DNA from 3 places in the Streptomyces sp. NBC_01176 genome. Region 2 is predicted to be linked to each of the others. Evidence: riboswitches for the same ligand, from Rfam matches in the RefSeq annotation. Region 2 holds a riboswitch; each other region holds the start of a gene.
The links. A riboswitch is a leader RNA that binds a small molecule or an ion and turns the genes downstream of it on or off. The one in region 2 is predicted to bind cobalamin.

Region 1: another riboswitch for cobalamin. It lies ahead of OG199_RS31585 (cobalamin biosynthesis protein); the one in region 2 lies ahead of OG199_RS38635 (CbtB-domain containing protein).
Region 3: another riboswitch for cobalamin. It lies ahead of OG199_RS15880 (ribonucleoside-diphosphate reductase subunit alpha); the one in region 2 lies ahead of OG199_RS38635 (CbtB-domain containing protein).

The regions. Positions count from the first base shown of each region.
Region 1 is NZ_CP108600.1:7,293,655-7,300,020, forward strand. It holds gene cobN (cobaltochelatase subunit CobN) at 1-897, opposite strand, end outside; gene OG199_RS31580 (cobyric acid synthase) at 894-2,402, opposite strand; gene OG199_RS31585 (cobalamin biosynthesis protein) at 2,399-3,370, opposite strand; cobalamin riboswitch at 3,476-3,619, opposite strand; gene OG199_RS31590 (hypothetical protein) at 3,807-4,031, opposite strand; gene OG199_RS31595 (inorganic phosphate transporter) at 4,044-5,288, opposite strand; gene OG199_RS31600 (lysozyme) at 5,468-6,211, opposite strand.
Region 2 is NZ_CP108600.1:8,876,720-8,883,085, forward strand. It holds gene OG199_RS38615 (PadR family transcriptional regulator) at 1-196, opposite strand, end outside; gene OG199_RS38620 (nuclear transport factor 2 family protein) at 281-682, shown strand; gene OG199_RS38625 (ferredoxin) at 748-1,230, shown strand; gene OG199_RS38630 (histidine phosphatase family protein) at 1,219-1,818, opposite strand; cobalamin riboswitch at 1,961-2,104, shown strand; gene OG199_RS38635 (CbtB-domain containing protein) at 2,141-2,362, shown strand; gene OG199_RS38640 (acyl-CoA dehydrogenase family protein) at 2,488-3,678, shown strand; gene OG199_RS38645 (hypothetical protein) at 3,704-4,150, opposite strand; gene OG199_RS38650 (tetratricopeptide repeat protein) at 4,515-6,366, shown strand, end outside.
Region 3 is NZ_CP108600.1:3,732,347-3,738,712, reverse strand. It holds gene OG199_RS15880 (ribonucleoside-diphosphate reductase subunit alpha) at 1-2,341, opposite strand, end outside; cobalamin riboswitch at 2,468-2,623, opposite strand; gene OG199_RS15875 (GNAT family N-acetyltransferase) at 2,656-3,174, opposite strand; gene mctP (monocarboxylate uptake permease MctP) at 3,349-4,959, opposite strand; gene OG199_RS15865 (DUF3311 domain-containing protein) at 4,956-5,237, opposite strand; gene OG199_RS15860 (GntR family transcriptional regulator) at 5,544-6,308, opposite strand.

The DNA.
Region 1 (6,366 bases), 1.6 Mb from region 2:
GACCTCGTCGGGGCCCTGTTCCTTGAAGGAGAACGGCACGGTGATGAGCCGCCCGTCGAACTCAGGGATGGCGACCTGCATCGCCGCGTCCATGGGGGAGAGGGCGGCGTCCGACTCCTCCCAGGCCCGCTTCGACGAGGTCAGGCAGAGCCCTTGCAGCACGGGGACGTCGAGGTCGGCGAGCGCGCCGATGTCCCAGGCCTCGTCGTCGCCGCCCGCGGACGCCTCCGAGGCGTGCGTGCCGCCCGCCGCGAGCACGGTGGCGACCAGCGTGTCGGCTCTGCCGAGGATCTCGTACAGGCCGCTGTCGGCGCCGCGCAGTGAACCGCAGTACACGGCAAGGGCGTTGGCGCCGCGTGCCTCGACCGCGTCGCACAGCGTGTCGACGAAGGCCGTGTTGCCGGCCAGTTGGTGGGCGCGGTAGAAGAGCACACCGACGGTCGGGCGGCCCTCGACGAAGGGGCGCTCGCCGTGGACGCCGTACTCGGGCATCCTGCGCGGCTCCTCGAAGCCCTCGCCGGTGAGCAGCACGGTGTCGGAGAGGAACCGGGCCAGCTCGGTGAGGTTCTCGGGACCGCCCTCGACCAGATAGCGCAGCGCCTCGGCCACCACACCGGCCGGCACCGACGACTCGGCCATCAGCTCGGCGTCGGGGACGGTCTCGCCGCCGAGGAGGACGGTCGGGACAGCGGACGCCTTGAGGACGGCGAGCCCGTCCTCCCAGGCACGCTTGCCGCCCAGCAGCCGGACGACGGCGACGTCCGCGCCCTCGACGAGCCGGGGGAGCTCCTCGCCCACCTCCACCCGGGTCGGGTTGCCGATCCGGTACGAGGCGCCGGAGGCCCGGGCCGCCAGCAGATCGGTGTCGGCGGTCGACAACAACAACACTGTGCTCATGCGGGCGCTCCCGGTGGAATGAAAGGCAGTCCTTGCGGCGCGCCCGACTCGATGAGCCGCCACAGCGCGTCCGTGTCCGCGTGTTCCTCGATCAGATCGCCGAGCCGGTCGAGCTGCTCCTCGCGCAGCGCCCCGAACGACGTGTCGGCGGCCGGTACGAAGCGGCGGCCCGCGGCGGCCGCCACCTCGCGCAGAAAGGCACGCCGGAAGCCGTCCGACTCCAGCGAGCCGTGCCAGTGGGTGCCCCAGACGGCACCCACGCGGCACCCGTCCAAGAAGGGCTCGCCACCGGTCACTTCGGCGACGCCGTGATGGATCTCGTACCCCTCGACGTGTTCGCCGAGCGCCTCGCCGGCCGGGCGGCCGAGGGTCTTCTCGCGCGCGAACCGCACGCGGACGGGGAGGAGTCCGAGCCCGTCGACCTGGCCGGCCCGCGACTCGACCTCGTCCTCGATGTGGTCCCCGAGGAGCTGGAAGCCGCCGCAGATCCCCAGCACCGGGCGGCCCTCGGCGGCCCGCCGGGCGAGCGCGTCCGCGAGGCCCCGCTCGCGCAGCCACGCCAGCGCCTTCACGGTGCCCCGGGTCCCGGGCACGACGACCAGGTCGGCGTCGGCCAGTTCCGCGGCCCGGTCCACGAACCGCACGACGACGCCGGGTTCGGCGGCCAGCGCGTCCACGTCCGTGAAGTTGGACATCAGCGGGACCGCGCAGACGGCGACGCGCAGGACGTCCTCGCCGGCGGGTTCGGCGACCGCCGACTCCCGCACGGCACCGCGCAGCGACACACGCAGGCCGTCCTCCTCGTCGATCCCGAGGCCGTGCCGGAAGGGCAGGACTCCGTACGTACGGCGTCCGGTGAGGTCCTTCAACATGTCGAGCCCGGGTTCCAGCAGGGACACGTCGCCACGGAACTTGTTGACCAGGAACCCGGCGACGAACTCCTGGTCCTCGCGGGACAGCAGCGCGACCGTCCCGAAGAACGAGGCGAACACGCCTCCGCGGTCGATGTCGCCGACGACGAGCACGGGCAGCCGCGCGTTGCGCGCGATCCCCATGTTCACGATGTCGGTGCGCCGCAGATTGATCTCGGCAGGACTGCCGGCCCCCTCACAGATCACCGCGTCATACGTGCCCCGCAACTCGGCGAGGCAGTCCAGCACGGTGCCCAGGAGCTGTTGCTGCCGGCCGCCGTGGTAGCCGCGGGCGCTCATCTCGCCCACCGGCCTGCCCATGAGCACGACCTGACTGCTCCGGTCGCTGCCCGGCTTGAGCAGGACGGGGTTCATGAGCGCGGTCGGTTCCACCTGGGCGGCCTGCGCCTGCATGGCCTGCGCGCGCCCGATCTCCGCGCCCTCGCGGGTCACGAAGGAGTTCAGGGACATGTTCTGCGCCTTGAAGGGCGCGACCTTGACGCCCTGCCGCACCAGCCACCGGCAGATCCCGGCGGTCACGACGCTCTTGCCGGCGTCGGAGGTGGTCCCGGCGACGAGGAGACCGCCACTCATGTCGTACGCCCCTTCGTGAGAGGTCCCTTGGTGAGCAGCCGTCCGGCCAGCAGTCGTCCCGCGGCGCTCACGCCGAGGGCGAGCCAGCCGACGCGCCGCGACAGCCGTACGGCCCGTTCGATGTCGCCGACGCGCACGGCACGCCCACCGTCGTTGAGGACGGGCCGGTGCTCGACGCGGCCGGCGTACGAGAGGGTCCCGCCGAGCCGCACCCCGAGCGATCCGGCGAACGAGGCCTCCACGGGCCCGGCGTTGGGGCTCGGGTGCCGGCGGGCGTCGGTGCGCCAGGCGCGCGCCGCCCCGCGCGGGTCGTCGCCGGCGACGGTGGCGAGCGCCGCGGTCAGCCGTGCTCCCGGCCAGCCCGCGACGTCGTCGAGGCGGGCGGAGGCCCAGCCGTAGCGCAGGTACCTGGCGGATCTGTGCCCGACCATGGCGTCGAGCGTGTTCACGGCGCGGAACGCGACCAGTGCGGGCACACCGCCGACCGCTCCCCACACCAGGGCGCCCACCACGGCGTCGGAGGTGTTCTCGGCGACGGACTCGACGACGGCGCGCGCGATGCCGTCGCGGTCCAGTGCCTGGGGGTCGCGTCCGCACAGGTGCGGCAGCCGCGCGCGGGCGGCCCCGACGTCACCGGCGTCGAGCGCGGCCCCGATGGCCCGCGCCTCGCGCCCGAGGGAGGTGCCCCCGAGGACGGCCCAAGTGGCCGCGGCGGTCAGGGCGATGGAGGCGGGACGGGAACGACGTACGCAACGGCTCGCGAGCGCGGCGAGCGCGCCGGCGCCCCCGACGCAGACGGCTGTGTGCAGCGCTCCCCATCCGCGGTGGTCCCGCCACAGCATCCGCTCCACGGCTGCCGCGGTCCGCCCGAACGCGGCGACCGGATGACCCCGGTGGGGATCGCCGAGCAGCAGGTCGCCGAGAAGGCCGGTGGCGGCGCCGTACGCGAAGACGCGATCGGCACGCACGGGGTCAGCCCGCCGTGGGGTGAAGTGGAACCCTCGTACTCATCAAGACCCGCAACGGGCAGCCGCGCATGGCGATATGTCCTCACTCAGGGTGTCCGCGCCCTGGTTCGACGAGACCGGCGGTGAGAGTTCCTGGCTCCCGGGGAGTTCCTTCCCCGGTCACAGTGGCGGGACCGCGCCGGATTCACACCGGCTTCCTCTTCTGTCGCCGTACTTGGCTCCGGCAGTCCACCACGGGTTGCAGGACCCGTCAACTTGCCGTTGACCTGCGAGGGGAGAGTGTGCGAAGGCCCACATGGCGCGGGGCGGGGGTGGACGTGCGCGTGGGGTGCGGGACGGCATACGCGTGGGGTGCGGGACGGCGATCCGTCCCGCACCCCACGTGAAGTGATGCCCGTTTCAGGCTGTTTGCCGGGGCACGGTCACCCGTGCGCGGTCACTTGCCGACGATGAGGAAGATCCCGTACGCCACCGCCGCCGCGCACGCGGCGAAGCAGATGTACGCGCCGGTGACCGCGAGAGCGGCCGAACCGCCCTGGGCGGACGCGGACTCGCGCTTGGTGAGACCGACGATGCCGAGGGTGAAGAGGCCGACGAGGGCCACGGTGACCACGAGGCTGACTCCGAAGACGGAGCCGAGGGCTGCCCAGTCGATGTTCATGCTGTTCTGTCCTTACACCGTGGCCGGGCGGGTGGGCTCCGCGTCCGGGGACGGGATGGTGGTCTTCAGTTCACCGGACAGGTCTCCGGTGACGGGGCCCGCGGGGGGCGGGGTGACCGCGGCCATCGCGGTGGTGACGATGCCGGCCGGCTCGGCGGCGGCCTCGTTGACGTTGTCGACGGTGACCGGCTGACGGCGGGACAGCCTCCAGATGACGCCGGCGCCGACGACCAGCAGCGCGCCGGTGAGCACGATGCCCCAGGTGCCCTGCTTGGTCAGGAACTCGGCGGCGGCACCGGCCAGACCGGCGGCCGGCAGGGTCAGGCCCCAGGCGACGAACATCCGGGTCGCGGTCGACCAGCGGACGACACCGCCCTTGCGGCCGAGGCCCGAGCCCATCACGGCACCCGAGCAGACCTGGGTGGTGGAGAGGGAGAAGCCGATGTGCGAGGAGGCCAGGATGGCCGTCGCGGCGCTGGTCTGGGCGGCGAAGCCCTGCTGCGGCGCGAGGTCGGTCAGACCCTTGCCCATCGTGCGGATGATGCGCCAGCCGCCCAGGTAGGTGCCGAGCGCGATGGCGGTACCGGCCGAGACGATGACCCAGGTGGGAGGGTTCGAGCCGGGGGCGATCACACCACCGGTGACCAGGGCGAGGGTGATGATGCCCATCGTCTTCTGCGCGTCGTTCGTGCCGTGCGCCAGCGAGACCAGGCCGGCCGAGGCGATCTGGCCGGCGCGGTAGCCCTTGGCGGTCGCCTTCTGGTCGGCGCGGTCGCCGATCCGGTACGTCAGCCGGGTGGCGAGCATCGCGGCGAGTCCGGCCACGATGGGCGCGGCGACCGCGGGGAGCAGCACCTTGGTGACGACGGTCGAGCCGTTCACCGACGACCAGCCGGCCGACATGACCGCGGCGCCGATCAGGCCGCCGAACAGTGCGTGGGAGGAGCTGGAGGGCAGACCCAGGAGCCAGGTCAGCAGATTCCAGAGGATGGCGCCGACGAGCGCCGCGAAGATCACTTCGGTGCGTATGCCCTCTTCGTTGATGAGACCGCCGGAGATCGTCTTGGCGACCTCCACGGAGAGGAACGCACCGACGAGATTCAGCACGGCGGACATGGCCACCGCCGTCTTGGGCTTCAGAGCGCCGGTCGAGATGGTCGTCGCCATCGCGTTGGCAGTGTCGTGGAAACCGTTCGTGAAATCGAACACGAGAGCGGTGACGATCACGATTCCGAGGAGGAGCGTGATGTGTTCCATTTACCCAGGCTTCTGTTTGACGTCAGTGGCAGGTGGACCGTAGGCAACCTGAGTGAACGGAAGATGAACTGAGGCGGGCTTAGGGGTGTATCGAACCACGGATCGCCCCTCCGCTTGCGCCGGTGTGGTTGGCGGAGGGGTGGCCCGTGGTTCGAACGAAGGCGGAATATCGGGCTCCGCTAGCCCTTCGCGAGCCTTTTCAGCCGGGCCATGGATCCGTGGAAGAGATTCTGGTCACCCGGCAGGGTCCCGTTGTTGTCGTACTGCCAGAACGTCCAGGACGACCAGCCGCCCGGCAGGGCGCCCGCGTCCGGGGTGTCGTAGCGGGCCAGCCAGAGGGGGTGGTCCGCGGCGAAGGCGCGGCTGTCCCCGGTGCAGGTGTCCCACCAGTGGGCGGTCGTGTAGATCACCGGACGGCGGCCCGTCTCCCGTTCCAGCTCGTCGCTGAAGTCCTGGATCCAGCCGACGAGTCCGGCCTTGCTCATGCCGTAACACTTGTGCTTGCTGTACGGGTTGTACTCGATGTCGAGCGCGGGCGGCAGGGTCCGGCCGTCGGCCTGCCAGTCGCCCCCGTTGTGGACGAAGTACTCGGCCTGGGTGGCGCCGGACGACTTGTCCGGCCGCGCGAAGTGGTAGGCGCCGCGGAGGATCCCCGCGTCGTACGCCCCGTTGTACTGCTGGTCGAAATAGGGGTTGCGGTAGGTGTGGGACTCGGTGGCCTTCACGTACACGAACCGGGCGCCCTTCGCCTTCGCGCCCTGCCAGTCGACGTTCTTCTGGTGCGAGGAGACGTCATGGCCTCTGGGCGCACCGGCCGCGGCGGCCGGTGTACCGGCGAGCGCGCTTCCGGTGGCGGCGAGCGCCGCCAGGGCGGCCGCGGCCACGAGGGCGCGGGCGCGGAACGGTTGGTGACCACGGGCCATGTTTCCCCCCGGAATGGCGTCGTGCACGGTAAATCCCCCAGAGGTTAGTGGAAGATCATTCAATACACGTCGATCACCAGCCAATAGCTTTAAAAGGGTGATGTGTCCTCATATGCACCCTTACGGACGTAGGTCTTCCGCCCTAAAGTGCCCTC
Region 2 (6,366 bases):
TGTTCGGGCGTCGCTCCTGCCGCACCAGCCGGGCCTCGATGAGCCCCTCGGACGTCATCCGCTCGAGTTCCCGGTAGAGCTGCTGCGGGGTCGCCATCCAGAAGTTGGCCACCGAGGCGTCGAACTCCTTGGCCAGGTCGTATCCCGACGCCTCACCCTCCAGGAGCGCGGCGAGGACCGCGTTGCGCAATGCCATGGGCCAAGGCTAGACGGCATACACCCCCGCGACTAATCTCTTACGCACCTATTCAATTAGTTGACTATGAGAGCAGGGATCCCGATGCACCCCTTCCGCAAGGCCGTGGAGGCCGGAGACCTCGCCGCGGTCGAGGAGCTGCTGGCCGACGACGTCGTGTTCACCAGCCCCGTCGCCTTCAAGCCGTACCCGGGCAAGGCGATCACCGCGGCCATCCTGCGCGGGGTCACCCGCGTCTTCACCGACTTCCGCTACGTACGGGAGATCGCGGGTGCCGACGGCCGTGACCACGCGCTGGTCTTCACGGCGAAGGTGGGCGACAAGGAGATCAACGGCTGCGACTTCCTGCACTTCGACGAGGACGGCAGGATCGACGACCTGATGGTCATGGTCCGCCCGCTCTCGGCGGCCCATGCGCTCTCCGAGGCGATGGGCGCGCAGTTCGAGCGGATCTCGCGGGAGGCGGCGGACGCCGCGGGCCGGTGAGCCGCGCCCCGGCGCCGGCCGTCCACGCGGGGTTTGACGCGACTCCCGGGGGCTACCCGCGCCGGGTGACCTCGACGAAGACGAAGGCGAAACAGACGACCGCGCCGGCACCCGAGCGGGGACCGGTCCGCTCCTCGGAACCGGTCAGCCTCCCGGAACCGAGCCGCCTCCAGGAACCGACCCGCCTCCAGGAACCGATCCGCTTCCTGGAAGACCGCTTCGACTGCGCACAGGCCTGCGTCGAGTGCGCCCGCGCCTGCGCGCTGCGGGCGAGCTGCATGGATCCCGACGGACCCAAGGTGCGGCAACTCGCGCGGCGTATGGGCCTCATGTGCGCCGAGGTGTGCGACGCGACCTGCCTCGTCCTGGACGGGCAGCACCCCCGGGGCGAGGCCGGCATCCGTGTCCAGGTCGAGTGGTGCCGGTCCGTCTGCCGTGAGTGCGCGGACGTCTTCGACCGGTGTCCCGGCGCGCAGGCCGGCGCACGGGCCTGTCGCGCGTGCGCCCAGGCCTGCACGGACTTCCTCGCGACCCTGCTACCCGTCTGAGCCGGCCGCTTCCGTCGACGGGGCGAGCGGCCGTCCGACGCGTACGTTCCAGCGTCCGGAGCGACCGCTGAACTCGGTCGCGGTCAGGGGCGGTACGTCGACCCGCCAGAACGCCGACTCCGGCGCGCCCAACACCCGTACCACCAGGGCCCGTACCACCTCCGGCTCCACCACGGCGACGGTCCGGCCCGTCACCTGCGCGGCCGTGTCGAGGCAGCCCGCCACCCGGTCGCAGAACGCCCGCACCGACTCCCCGCCGTGCGGTGCCGCACGAGGATCGGCCAGCCACCGGGCCACCGCCTCCGGTTCCTTCGAGCTGACCTCCTCCAGCGTCGCGCCCCGCCATCGGCCCACGTCGAGACCGGCCAGCTCCGGTACGTCCAGCACCGCGTCCAGGCCCAGCGCGTCAGCGGTCTCGCGGCACCGCACGCTGGGGGAGACCCACAGCCGCTCCGCGCCGGGTACCGCGCCCGCGGCGGCCCGCGCGAGCCGCAGCCCCGCGGCCTCCACCCGGCCCCCTTCGTCGAAGCGGGCCTCCCGCAGCGCCGCGCCGATCGCGGCTGAGATCAAGATCACTCGGCTCGTCATACGTTCACTCTCGTGCGCTGTCGTGTTCACCCGTGCCCAAGTCCCCTGCCGGAACCGGGAATCCGCCCCCGCTGACCGGCCCCGGCGCGCAACTGCGCTCCTGCCACGCGCCCTTGGCCGGGCCCGGGCTTCGCGGTACGGTCTGGATGATATTGACGACGGTTCGGCGGAAGTCCGGTGGGAGTCCGGCACGGTCGCGCCACTGTATGCCCAGCGCACGCCACCCCTCCCCGGGGCGGCGGAGGTCGAGCAAGTCAGACCCGCGGCCGTCGTCCTGTGCACCACCGAGACGGGACGCGAGTTCCCCAGGAGGTACTGCCCCATGGCGCAGTCCGTCGCCCAGCCGACCGCCACCCCCACCGCCGTTCCCGCCAAGCTGCCGATCGGTGCGATCGTCCCCTGGGCGGTCTTCTTCGGTGTCCTGATGCTGGTCCTGCTCTACTTCGTCGGCGCCGAACAGGGCGCCACCTCCCTCGTGTCCGGTGAGAACGTCCACGAGTGGGTGCACGACGCCCGCCATCTCCTCGGGTTCCCCTGCCACTGACGGCTCGGGCAGAAGGGGGCGCCCGGCTGGGCGCCCCCTCTCGCATGTCACCGCCATTCCCTATTTCTGGAACACGTTCTACGGTGTGCGCCGTCAGGTCCCGCCTTGGGGAGCCAGGAGGCGCCGTGCATCTCGAATACACGCCGGAGCAGCAGCGGTTGCGGACCGAACTGCGCGACTACTTCGCCGAGCTGGTGCCCGACAACGCCTATGCCCGGTACGGCGACCCGGCGGCGCAGAAGCGGTTCTACCGCGAGACGATCCGCCGCCTCGGCGCGGACGGCCGGCTCGGTGTGGGCTGGCCCAAGGAGTACGGCGGCAGCGGCCTCACGCCCATGGAGCAGTTCATCTTCTTCGACGAGGCCGCCCAGGCGGGCGTACCGCTGCCCCTGATGGCGCTGAACACCGTCGGCCCGACGATCATGCAGTTCGGTACCGAGGAGCAGAAGGGGTACTTCCTGCCCAGGATCCTCTCCGGCGAGATCGACTTCGCGATCGGCTACAGCGAGCCCGACGCGGGCACCGATCTGGCCGCGCTGAAGACCCGGGCCGTACGCGAGGGCGACGAGACCACCGGCCACTACACGGTCAACGGGCAGAAGATCTGGACGACGAACGGCGACACCGCCGACTGGGTGTGGCTCGCCGTCCGCACCGACCCGGACGCCCCGCCCCACAAGGGCATCACCATGCTCCTCGTACCGACCTCCGACCCCGGTTACTCCTGCACCCTCATCAACACCCTCGCCTCGCACGACACCACCGCCAGCTACTACGAGAACATCCGCGTCCCCGTCTCCCGCCGGGTCGGTGAGGAGAACAAGGGCTGGCGGCTGATCACCAACCAGCTCAACCACGAACGCGTCACCCTCGCCGCCCACGGCACCATGGCGATCCGCGCCCTGCACGACGTCCAGCGCTGGGCCATGGAGACCAAGCTCGCCGACGGCCGCCGGGTCGTCGACCTCCCCTGGGTGCGCCGCCGGCTCGCGCAGACCCACACCCGGCTCGACGCCATGAAGCTCCTGAACTGGCAGATGGTGAACGCCGTCCAGCAGGGCACCCTCACCCCGCAGGACGCCTCCGCGGTCAAGGTGTACGGCTCCGAGGCGCGCCGGGACGCGTACGCCTGGCTCATGGAGATCGTCGCGGTGCCGGGTGTCCTGAAGGAGGGCTCGGCGGGCGCCGTCCTGCACGGCGAACTGGAACGCGGCTACCGGTCGGCGGTGATCTTCACCTTCGGTGGCGGCAACAACGAGATCCAGCGGGAGATCATCTCGTGGATCGGGCTGGGGATGCCACGGGTACGGCGTTGAGCTGCCTCTGCGGAAGCCCGGCCTTTCACAGCGCCCACCAGCAGTACAGGCGCAGGCCGGCCGGCTGAGCGCGTCGAGCCAGGCCGGCCAGGGCTTCCAGGGCGACGGCCGCCGTCTCGGCGTCGACCTGGTTCTGCCGCAGTTCGTCGGTCGTGGACCACGACTCCGCGAAGCGCCGGAGGTCGCCTCGAGCCGCGGTGGCGAGGGCCGCCACCAGGGTGTCCGACAGGCTGAACACGAGCGGGCCGTCGCCGTCCGGCTCGGACAACAGCTGCCCGGACCGAGGGCGCCGACCGGCCTCCTCATAGCCGCAGTCCGTCGCGATCGCCTCGAGCCGGGCGAGGGCGACCACCGGGTCGACGCCCTTCAGGGAGACCACGTCCAGCGCGGCCGGGCCCGGACCCCCGGGCGATTCCCCCACGGCGACGGCGGTTTGATCGTCAGCGGCGGAGAAGTAGTCGCACAGCGTCATGCCACCGATTCTGGCACCCACGACCGACAGCCCTGCCGGTACGTCCGGGGCACTCGACGGGCACCAGCCGGGTCAGGTTTCGGGGGTGACCGGTCTGAACGCCCTGAGCGCACGCCCCGATGCCGCGGCGGTCCCGCCCTTCTCGGCCCGTTCGAGCGTCCCGTGCGGTGCGCTTCCCGGGCACCGTACTGCGCTGCGTCCCCGTACGTCGTCGCCGGCACCACCCGTCCCCGCACGTGCTGCACGCCCTGGCGCGGCGCCGCCCCCGCTCGCGCCGGGTGCCGTACAAAGTCGGCAGATAACTCGCCATACTGGACGGGCCAGGGGAGGGCGCGGCGAGCAGCGACGGGGGCGATCGCACGAGATGGCGGAGACCAGGCTGCTCCAGAGCCGGTACCGACTGCTCGATCTGATCGGGCGGGGAGGCATGGGCGAGGTGTGGCGCGCCCGCGACGAGTCGCTGGGGCGACAGGTCGCCGTGAAGTGCCTCAAGCCCCTCAGCCCGCACCACGACCCGTCCTTCACCGGTGTCCTGCGGGAGAGATTCCGGCGCGAGGCCCGGGTGGCCGCCGCGCTGCAGCACCGCGGGGTGACCGTGGTGCACGACTTCGGCGAGTCCGACGGCGTGCTGTACCTGGTCATGGAGCTGCTGGCGGGACACAACCTCGGTCAGTTGCTGGAGGACAACGAGCGGCATCCGCTGCCGGTCGCCGACGTCGTCGACATCGCCGACCAGGTGTCGGCCGCGCTCGCCTACACCCATCAACAGGGCATCGTGCACCGGGACCTGAAGCCGGCGAACATCATGCGGCTCGCCGACGGCACCGTGAAGATCTGCGACTTCGGCATCGCCCGGCTCGGCCACGACATCGACTTCACGGCCCGGCTGACCGGCACCGGTATCGCGATGGGCACGCCGCACTACATGTCGCCGGAGCAGATCAGCGGTGCCGAGGTCGACCGGCGCAGCGACCTGTACTCCTTCGGATGTGTGCTCTATGAGATCGCCACCGGGGCACCGCCGTTCGACCTCGACGACGCGTGGGCGGTCCTCATCAGCCACCGCGACACCTTTCCCGAGCCACCGCGCAGGCGCCGGGCCGAGCTGCCCGAGTACGTCGAGCGGATCATCCTGGACCTGCTGGCCAAGGAGCCGGATCGGCGGCCGCGGGACGCCGGCGAGCTCGGCCGCCGGATCAGCGAGGGCCGTACGACGCCGGTGCACGCGCAGACCGTACTGTCGCCGGTACTCCGCCGGCCGGCCCCAGACCAGCGGATCCTGGCGTCCGCGGCCGAGCCGCCACCCACCCGCGACCCGGTGCTGCCCTCCTGGACGCGGGGCATGACCACCGGCCACAAGGCGACCGGCGCCGGGCTGCGCGCCACGCCGCCGGACGCGTCGGCCGGACTGACCGGCGAGTGGACCGTACGCCCGTCGACGACGGAGTTCGCGCCGCCGGACCGCACCGAACGGCCCACGCCGTCACCGGAGTTGCTCACCGCCCTGGCGGGGCGGCACAACGCGGGACTCAGTCTGGGCCGGCTCGGCCGGTGGACCGAGGCGGGCGAGGTGCACCGCGCGGTCGCCGCCGAACGGGAGCACCTGCTGGGCCCCGACCACCCCGACACGCTCGCCAGCCGGTACGAGGTCGGCTTCACGCTCAGCCGCACCGGCCGGGCCGCCGACGCGCTGCACGCCTACGCGCACGTGGCCCGGGTCAGGGAGCGGGTGCTGGGCCCCGACCACCCCGACACCCTGGCCGCCCGACAGGAAACGGCTTACGTCCTGGGCCAGTTGGGCCGTCATTTCGAGGCGCACCAGGCCTACACGTCCGTGCTCGCCGCCCGGGAACACGCCATGGGGCCCGACCATCCGGACACCCTGCGCTGCCGGCACAACCTCGCCTTCAACCTGAGCAGGCTGGGCCGCCTGGAGGACTCCTACCGGATGGCGAGCGGGGTCGCTGACGCCCGCGCGCGGGTGCTCGGTCCGGCCCACCCCGACACTCTTCTCACCCGCTACGAAGTCGCCTACGCACTGGGCCAGTTGGGAAGGTGGCCGGAGGCGCTGAGCACCTACCGGGAGGTGGCAGGGGCGCGGGCACGTGCCCTCGGCCCCGACCACCCGGACACGCTCTCCGCCCGTTACGAGGTCGCCGTCAGTCTCGGCCGGCTCGGTCGCAGCGAACAGGCACTGGAGGTGTACCGCGACCTGA
Region 3 (6,366 bases), 5.1 Mb from region 2:
GGATGGTCTTCTCGGGCTGGGCCTGCGCCTGGGCGGCACGGGCGATACGGGTCGCCGGACGCGAGCGCAGGTAGTACGTCGTCTTCAGGCCCGACTTCCACGCGTACGCGTACATCGAGGAGAGCTTGCCGATGGTCGGCGTCTCCAGGAAGAGGTTCAGCGACTGGGCCTGGTCCAGGAACGGGGTGCGGGCCGCGGCCATGTCGATGAGGCCGCGCTGCGGGATCTCCCACGCCGTGCGGTACAGGTCGCGGACGTCCTGCGGCACCCAGGTGAAGCCCTGCACCGAGCCGTTCGACTCGCGCAGCGCCTCCCGGGTCTGCGCGTCCCACACCCCGAGCTTCTTCAGCTCGGCCACCAGGTAGGAGTTGACCTGGAGGAACTCACCGGACAGCGTCTCGCGCTTGAAGAGGTTCGAGACCTGCGGCTCGATGCACTCGTACACGCCCGCGATGGACGCGATCGTCGCGGTGGGGGCGATGGCGAGCAGGAGCGAGTTGCGCATGCCGACCGCGGCGATGCGCTCCCGCAGCGCCGCCCAGCGCTCCGGCCAGTTCAGCTCGACGGCGAAGTGGTCGGGGTGCAGCACACCGCGGGCGGTACGGGTCTTCTCCCAGGCCGGCAGCGGACCGTTGCGCTCGGCGAGGTCGGCGGAGGCCTCGTAGGCGGCGAGCATGATGCGCTCGGCGATGCGGGTGGAGAGCGCGCGGGCGGCGGGCGAGTCGAAGGGCAGACGCAGCTTGAAGAAGACGTCCTGGAGGCCCATCGCGCCGAGGCCGACGGGGCGCCACTTGGCGTTCGACCGGCCCGCCTGCTCGGTCGGGTAGAAGTTGATGTCGACGACACGGTCGAGGAAGGTGACGGCGGTACGGACCGTCTCGTCCAGCCGTGCCCAGTCGAGGTCACCGGTCGTCGTGTCGACGAACGCGCCGAGGTTGACCGAGCCGAGGTTGCAGACGGCCGTCTCCCCGTCGTCCGTGACCTCCAGGATCTCGGTGCACAGGTTCGAGGAGTGCACGGTGTGGCCCGGCTCCGCCGTCTGGTTGGCCGTGCGGTTGGCGGCGTCCTTGAAGGTCATCCAGCCGTTGCCGGTCTGCGCCAGGGTGCGCATCATGCGGCCGTAGAGGTCACGGGCCGGGATGGTCTTCTTCGCCAGGCCCTTCGCCTCCGCCGCGCGGTACGCCGCGTCGAACTCGGCGCCCCACAGGTCGACCAGACCGGGCACGTCGGAGGGGGAGAAGAGGGACCACTGCGCGTCGGCGTCGACCCGGCGCATGAACTCGTCCGGGATCCAGTGCGCGAGGTTCAGGTTGTGCGTACGCCGGGCGTCCTCGCCGGTGTTGTCCCGCAGTTCCAGGAACTCCTCGATGTCGGAGTGCCAGGTCTCCAGGTAGACCGCGGCGGCGCCCTTGCGCCGGCCGCCCTGGTTCACCGCGGCGACCGAGGCGTCGAGGGTCTTCAGGAACGGGACGATCCCGTTGGAGTGCCCGTTCGTGCCGCGGATCAGTGAACCGCGGGAGCGGATGCGGGAGTAGGACAGCCCGATGCCGCCCGCGTGCTTCGACAGGCGCGCGACCTGGTGGTAGCGGTCGTAGATGGAGTCGAGCTCGTCCAGCGGGGAGTCGAGGAGGTAGCAGGACGACATCTGCGGGTGCCGCGTACCGGAGTTGAAGAGCGTGGGGGAGGAGGGGAGGTAGTCCAGCCGGCTCATCAGGCCGTAGAGCGCGGCCACTTCGTCGACCGACCGGGCCGTGTCGTCCTCCGCGAGGCCGGACGCCACCCGGAGCATGAAGTGCTGGGGGGTCTCGATGACCTTGCGGGTGATCGGGTGCCGGAGCAGGTAGCGGCTGTGCAGGGTGCGCAGGCCGAAATAGCCGAAGCGGTCGTCGCCCGCGGTGTCGATCAGCGCGTCCAGCCGGGCCGCGTGCAGATCGACGAAGTCGGCCGTGCGGTCGGCGATCAGACCCTCGCGCCGGCCCGTGGTGATGGACTCGGAGAACGTCGTGACGCCCTGCGAGGCGGCCTCCTCCGCGATGCCGACCGTCAGCAGCCTGGCGGCCAGCCGCGAGTACACGGGGTCCTCGGAGATGAGGCCCGCGGCCGCCTCGGTGGCCAGCTCGCGCAGCTCCGCGTCGTCCGCGTGCGTGGACCGGCCGCGCAGGGCGGCGGCGGCGACCCGGCCCGGGTCGGCGCCGGGGAGGTCGGCGGTGAAGTCGGTCAGGGTACGCAGCAGCGTGGTACCGGGACCGTCCGTCTCCACCGGGGCCCGCTGCGCGGACTCCGCTTCCACCGGGGCCTGCTGGGCGGAAACTGAAACCGGGTCGGCTGGCGCGATGGTCACTTGGGGCTCTCCCTCGCTCGGCACGGGGCCTGGCGGAGGGCAGCGGGACACGCGACTCCGTTACGGGTACGCGTGCGTCCACCGGCCCATTCCACGAGGCCCGGACGTCGTCGGCGCCCGGCCGGCTGGCCGGGGCACGCTGTCGGCAGGTCCTCGGACTGAAGCCCGTGCGCGAATGCGCACAAGTACACCGTTGCGGGACAGTTCCGGATTCGCACCGGATTCCCCTGCGACGACAGCGAGCATGAGCATACATCTAGTGCCGGGCTGAGGAAGCACCCCCACATGTTGTGCCGTGTCGGCTTCGGGGGGCGCTACGGAGTGTGCCCGAGGGTCAACTCGTAGGTGAGGAGGAAGATGTCGTCGAGGTGCGGAACCGGGTTCCAGTCGCGCTCGGGGGTGCGGGTGAAGCCGAGGCGTTCGTAGAGGCGGTGGGCGGCGCGCATGGTGCGCTGGGTGGACAGCACCACGCGCGCGCAGCCCCCGGTGGCCCGTGCGCGGTCGACGCAGGCGCCCACGAGGGCCGTTCCCGCACCCCGGCCGCGGGCCTCGCGGGCGACGGCGAGCATCCGGATCTCGGCCTCGCCGGGCCGCGCGATGTCGGCCATGGGCCCGCCCCGGGGGACGAACGTCACGCCGCCGAGGATCCGTTCCCCCTCGACCGCGACGAGCACCTCGGCCGCGGCGGCCCGCTTCGCGACGTCCCGCAGCTCTCCGAGATACGGGTCGCTCTCCCCGTAGTCGAGCAGCCCGTCCCCGAGATAGGTCCGCACGGTGATCTCGCCGACGCCGGGGTACTCCTCCGGCCGCGCCGGCCTGATGACGATGTCCATGCCGGGAGTGTGCATCAGGGACACGGCGACGGGCCGCCGGATTTTCCTCCGACGGCCCGCTCGCCGCTGCGCTGTCCCGGGGCGCGCCCGGCCGTTCCCGCCCGACGGGAACCGTCGGACGCGGTCCAGGACGTGTCGCGGAGGTCCCGCCTGCCTCGCGACGTCCGGCAGGCCCTAGTGGCCCGCCTCCGCGGTGGCGGGGGGCAGTTCGACCTGGACTCCCGGGTCGCCGGCGTCCGCCGTGTAGTCCGCGGGTGACGTCTCGTCCACGCCGTCGGGCGCCTTGAAGGCCCGCAGGGCGAAGGTGAGGACGACGGAGACCACCACGTTCATGACGAACGCCGTCAGGCCGATGTATCCGATCTCCCCGATCCCCGGGATCTCCTTCGAGCTGCCGCCGAAGTGCGCTTGCGTCGGTGAGGCGACCCCGTAGGCGGCGAGCGTGCCGTAGAGCATGCCGACCGCCCAGCCGCCGAGCAGCGCCCAGCGGTGGAACCAGCGGGTGAACAGACCGCCGACCAGGGCCGGGAAGGTCTGCAGGATCCAGATGCCGCCCAGGAGCTGGAAGTTGATGGCGACCGTCTTGTCCATCGTCAGGACGAAGACCAGCGCGCCCACCTTCACCAGGAGCGAGACCAGCTTGGAGACCTTCGTCTCCTGCTGCGGGGTCGCGTCCGGCTTGATGAAGTCCTTGTAGATGTTGCGGGTGAAGAGGTTCGCGGCCGCGATGGACATGATGGCCGCGGGGACGAGCGCTCCGATGCCGATCGCGGCGAAGGCCACCCCCGCGAACCAGTCCGGGAACATGTCCTCGAAGAGCTGCGGGATGGCGAGCTGGCCGTTGGTGACCTTCACGCCGGCCGCGATCGCCATGAAGCCGAGCAGGGCGAGCAGGCCCAGCATCAGGGAGTAGAGCGGCAGGATCGTGGTGTTGCGCCGGATCACCTCACGGCTGCGGCTGGACAGCGTCGCGGTGATCGAGTGCGGGTACATGAACAGGGCGAGCGCGGAGCCGAGCGCCAGGGTGGCGTAGGTCCACTGCCCGGCCTGGGCCGGTACGATCCCGCCCGCGCCGGCCGCGGCGTACTTCTCGCTCGCCGAGTGGAAGATCTCGTCGAACCCGCCCAGCTTGATCGGGATGTAGATGATGGCCACCGCGATCACGATGTAGATCAGGGTGTCCTTCACGAACGCGATCAGGGCGGGGGCGCGCAGGCCCGAGGAGTAGGTGTACGCGGCCAGTACGCCGAAGGCGATGAGCAGCGGGAGGTCCTTGACGAACCAGTTCGTGTTCTCGCCGCCGCCGACGCCCATCACGTCCAGCACGGCCTGGATGCCCACCAGTTGGAGCGCGATGTACGGCATGGTCGCGAGGATGCCGGTGACGGCCACGGCGAGGGACAGACCCTTGGAGCCGAAGCGCCCGCGTACGAAGTCCGACGTCGTCACATAGCCGTGCTTGTGCGAGACGGACCACAGGCGGGGCAGGAACGTGAAGACCAGGGGGTAGACCAGGATCGTGTACGGCACGGCGAAGAAGCCGGCCGCGCCCGCCGCGTAGATGGCGGCCGGTACGGCGACGAAGGTGTACGCCGTGTAGAGGTCGCCGCCGAGCAGGAACCAGGTGACCCAGGTGCCGAACGACCGTCCGCCCAGGCCCCATTCGTCGAGGCTGTGCTCGTTGTCGGCCTTGCGCCAGCGCGCGGCCAGGAAGCCCATGACCGTGACGGCCACGAAGAAGATGATGAAGACGGTGAGTGCCACGCCGTTCACGCCGTCGTTCATGCGTCGGCACCGCCCTTCGTGGTGGCGCGGGCGCGCTGGTCACGCTGCCACAGCTGGTACGCGGTCACGGTGAGGACGGTCGAGAGGAGCACCCACAGCATCTGGTACCAGTAGAAGAAGGGGATGCCGATGAAGGTGGGGTCGACCTTCGCGTACGAACCGACCCACAACATGGCCACGAACGGGGCGATCAGGCAGAGGGCGATCACCACGCGGACCGGTGTCACCACCCGGACCGGTCTCACCACCGGTGGTTTCGCTTCCGGCACGTCTGACATGGGCGGCTCCGTCCCCTCGCTGGTCACCTGTGCAATGCGCAGGAAATCTAGGCGACGGTTCCGCTTTATGGAACCCCATCCCGGGCGGTGGATGTGGAGGGTTGGTGTGCGGGAGCGCGGGCGGAGCGGCCGGTGAACTCCCGTACGGGGCCGGGCATCGCCCCGACGGCCCGGAGCGGCGCCGGCCGCGTCGCGAACCGATTCCGCCGCGCCCCGGCCGGGACCGTGCCTCGAACGTGAACGCGAAGTGGTACGGCAGGTCGTCCGGGGTACCGCCGGTCCCCCGGACCTCGGGGGACCGGCGTCTCAGTCCTGCGGGCGCTTGAGCCTGGCCACGAACTTGTAGCGGTCGCCCCGGTACACCGAGCGCACCCACTCCACCGGTTCGCCCTGCCGGTCGATCGAGTGCCGGGACAGCATCAGCATGGGCAGACCGACGTCGGTGCCGAGCAGTCCGGCCTCGCGCGGGGTGGCCAGCGAGGTCTCGATGGTCTCCTCGGCCTCGGCGAGGTGGACGTCGTACACCTCGGCGAGCGCGGTGTAGAGAGAGGTGTACTTGACGAGCGACCGGCGCAGGGCGGGGAAGCGCTTCGCGGACAGGTGGGTCGTCTCGATGGCCATCGGCTCGCCGCTGGCCAGGCGCAGCCGCTCGATGCGCAGCACCCGGCCGCCGGCCGAGATGTCGAGCAGTTCCGCGAGGGTCTCGTCGGCGGTGATGTAGCCGATGTCCAGGAGCTGCGAGGTGGGTTCCAGGCCCTGGGCGCGCATGTCCTCGGTGTACGAGGTGAGCTGGAGCGCCTGGGAGACCTTCGGTTTGGCGACGAAGGTGCCCTTGCCCTGGATGCGTTCGAGACGGCCCTCGACGACGAGTTCCTGGAGGGCCTGGCGCACGGTCGTGCGTGAGGTGTCGAACTCGGCGGCGAGGGTGCGCTCGGGTGGCACGGGTGTGCCGGGCGGCAGGGTGTCCGTCATGTCGAGCAGGTGCTTCTTCAGGCGGTAGTACTTGGGCACGCGCGCGGTACGGATGGGGGCCCCACCCTCGTTCTCCGCACTGCTGACGTCGGTGCTCATGCTCTGCCTTCCCGGCTCCGGGTGCCGAAGCGACCGGCATCCCGCCGGTCACGGGTCA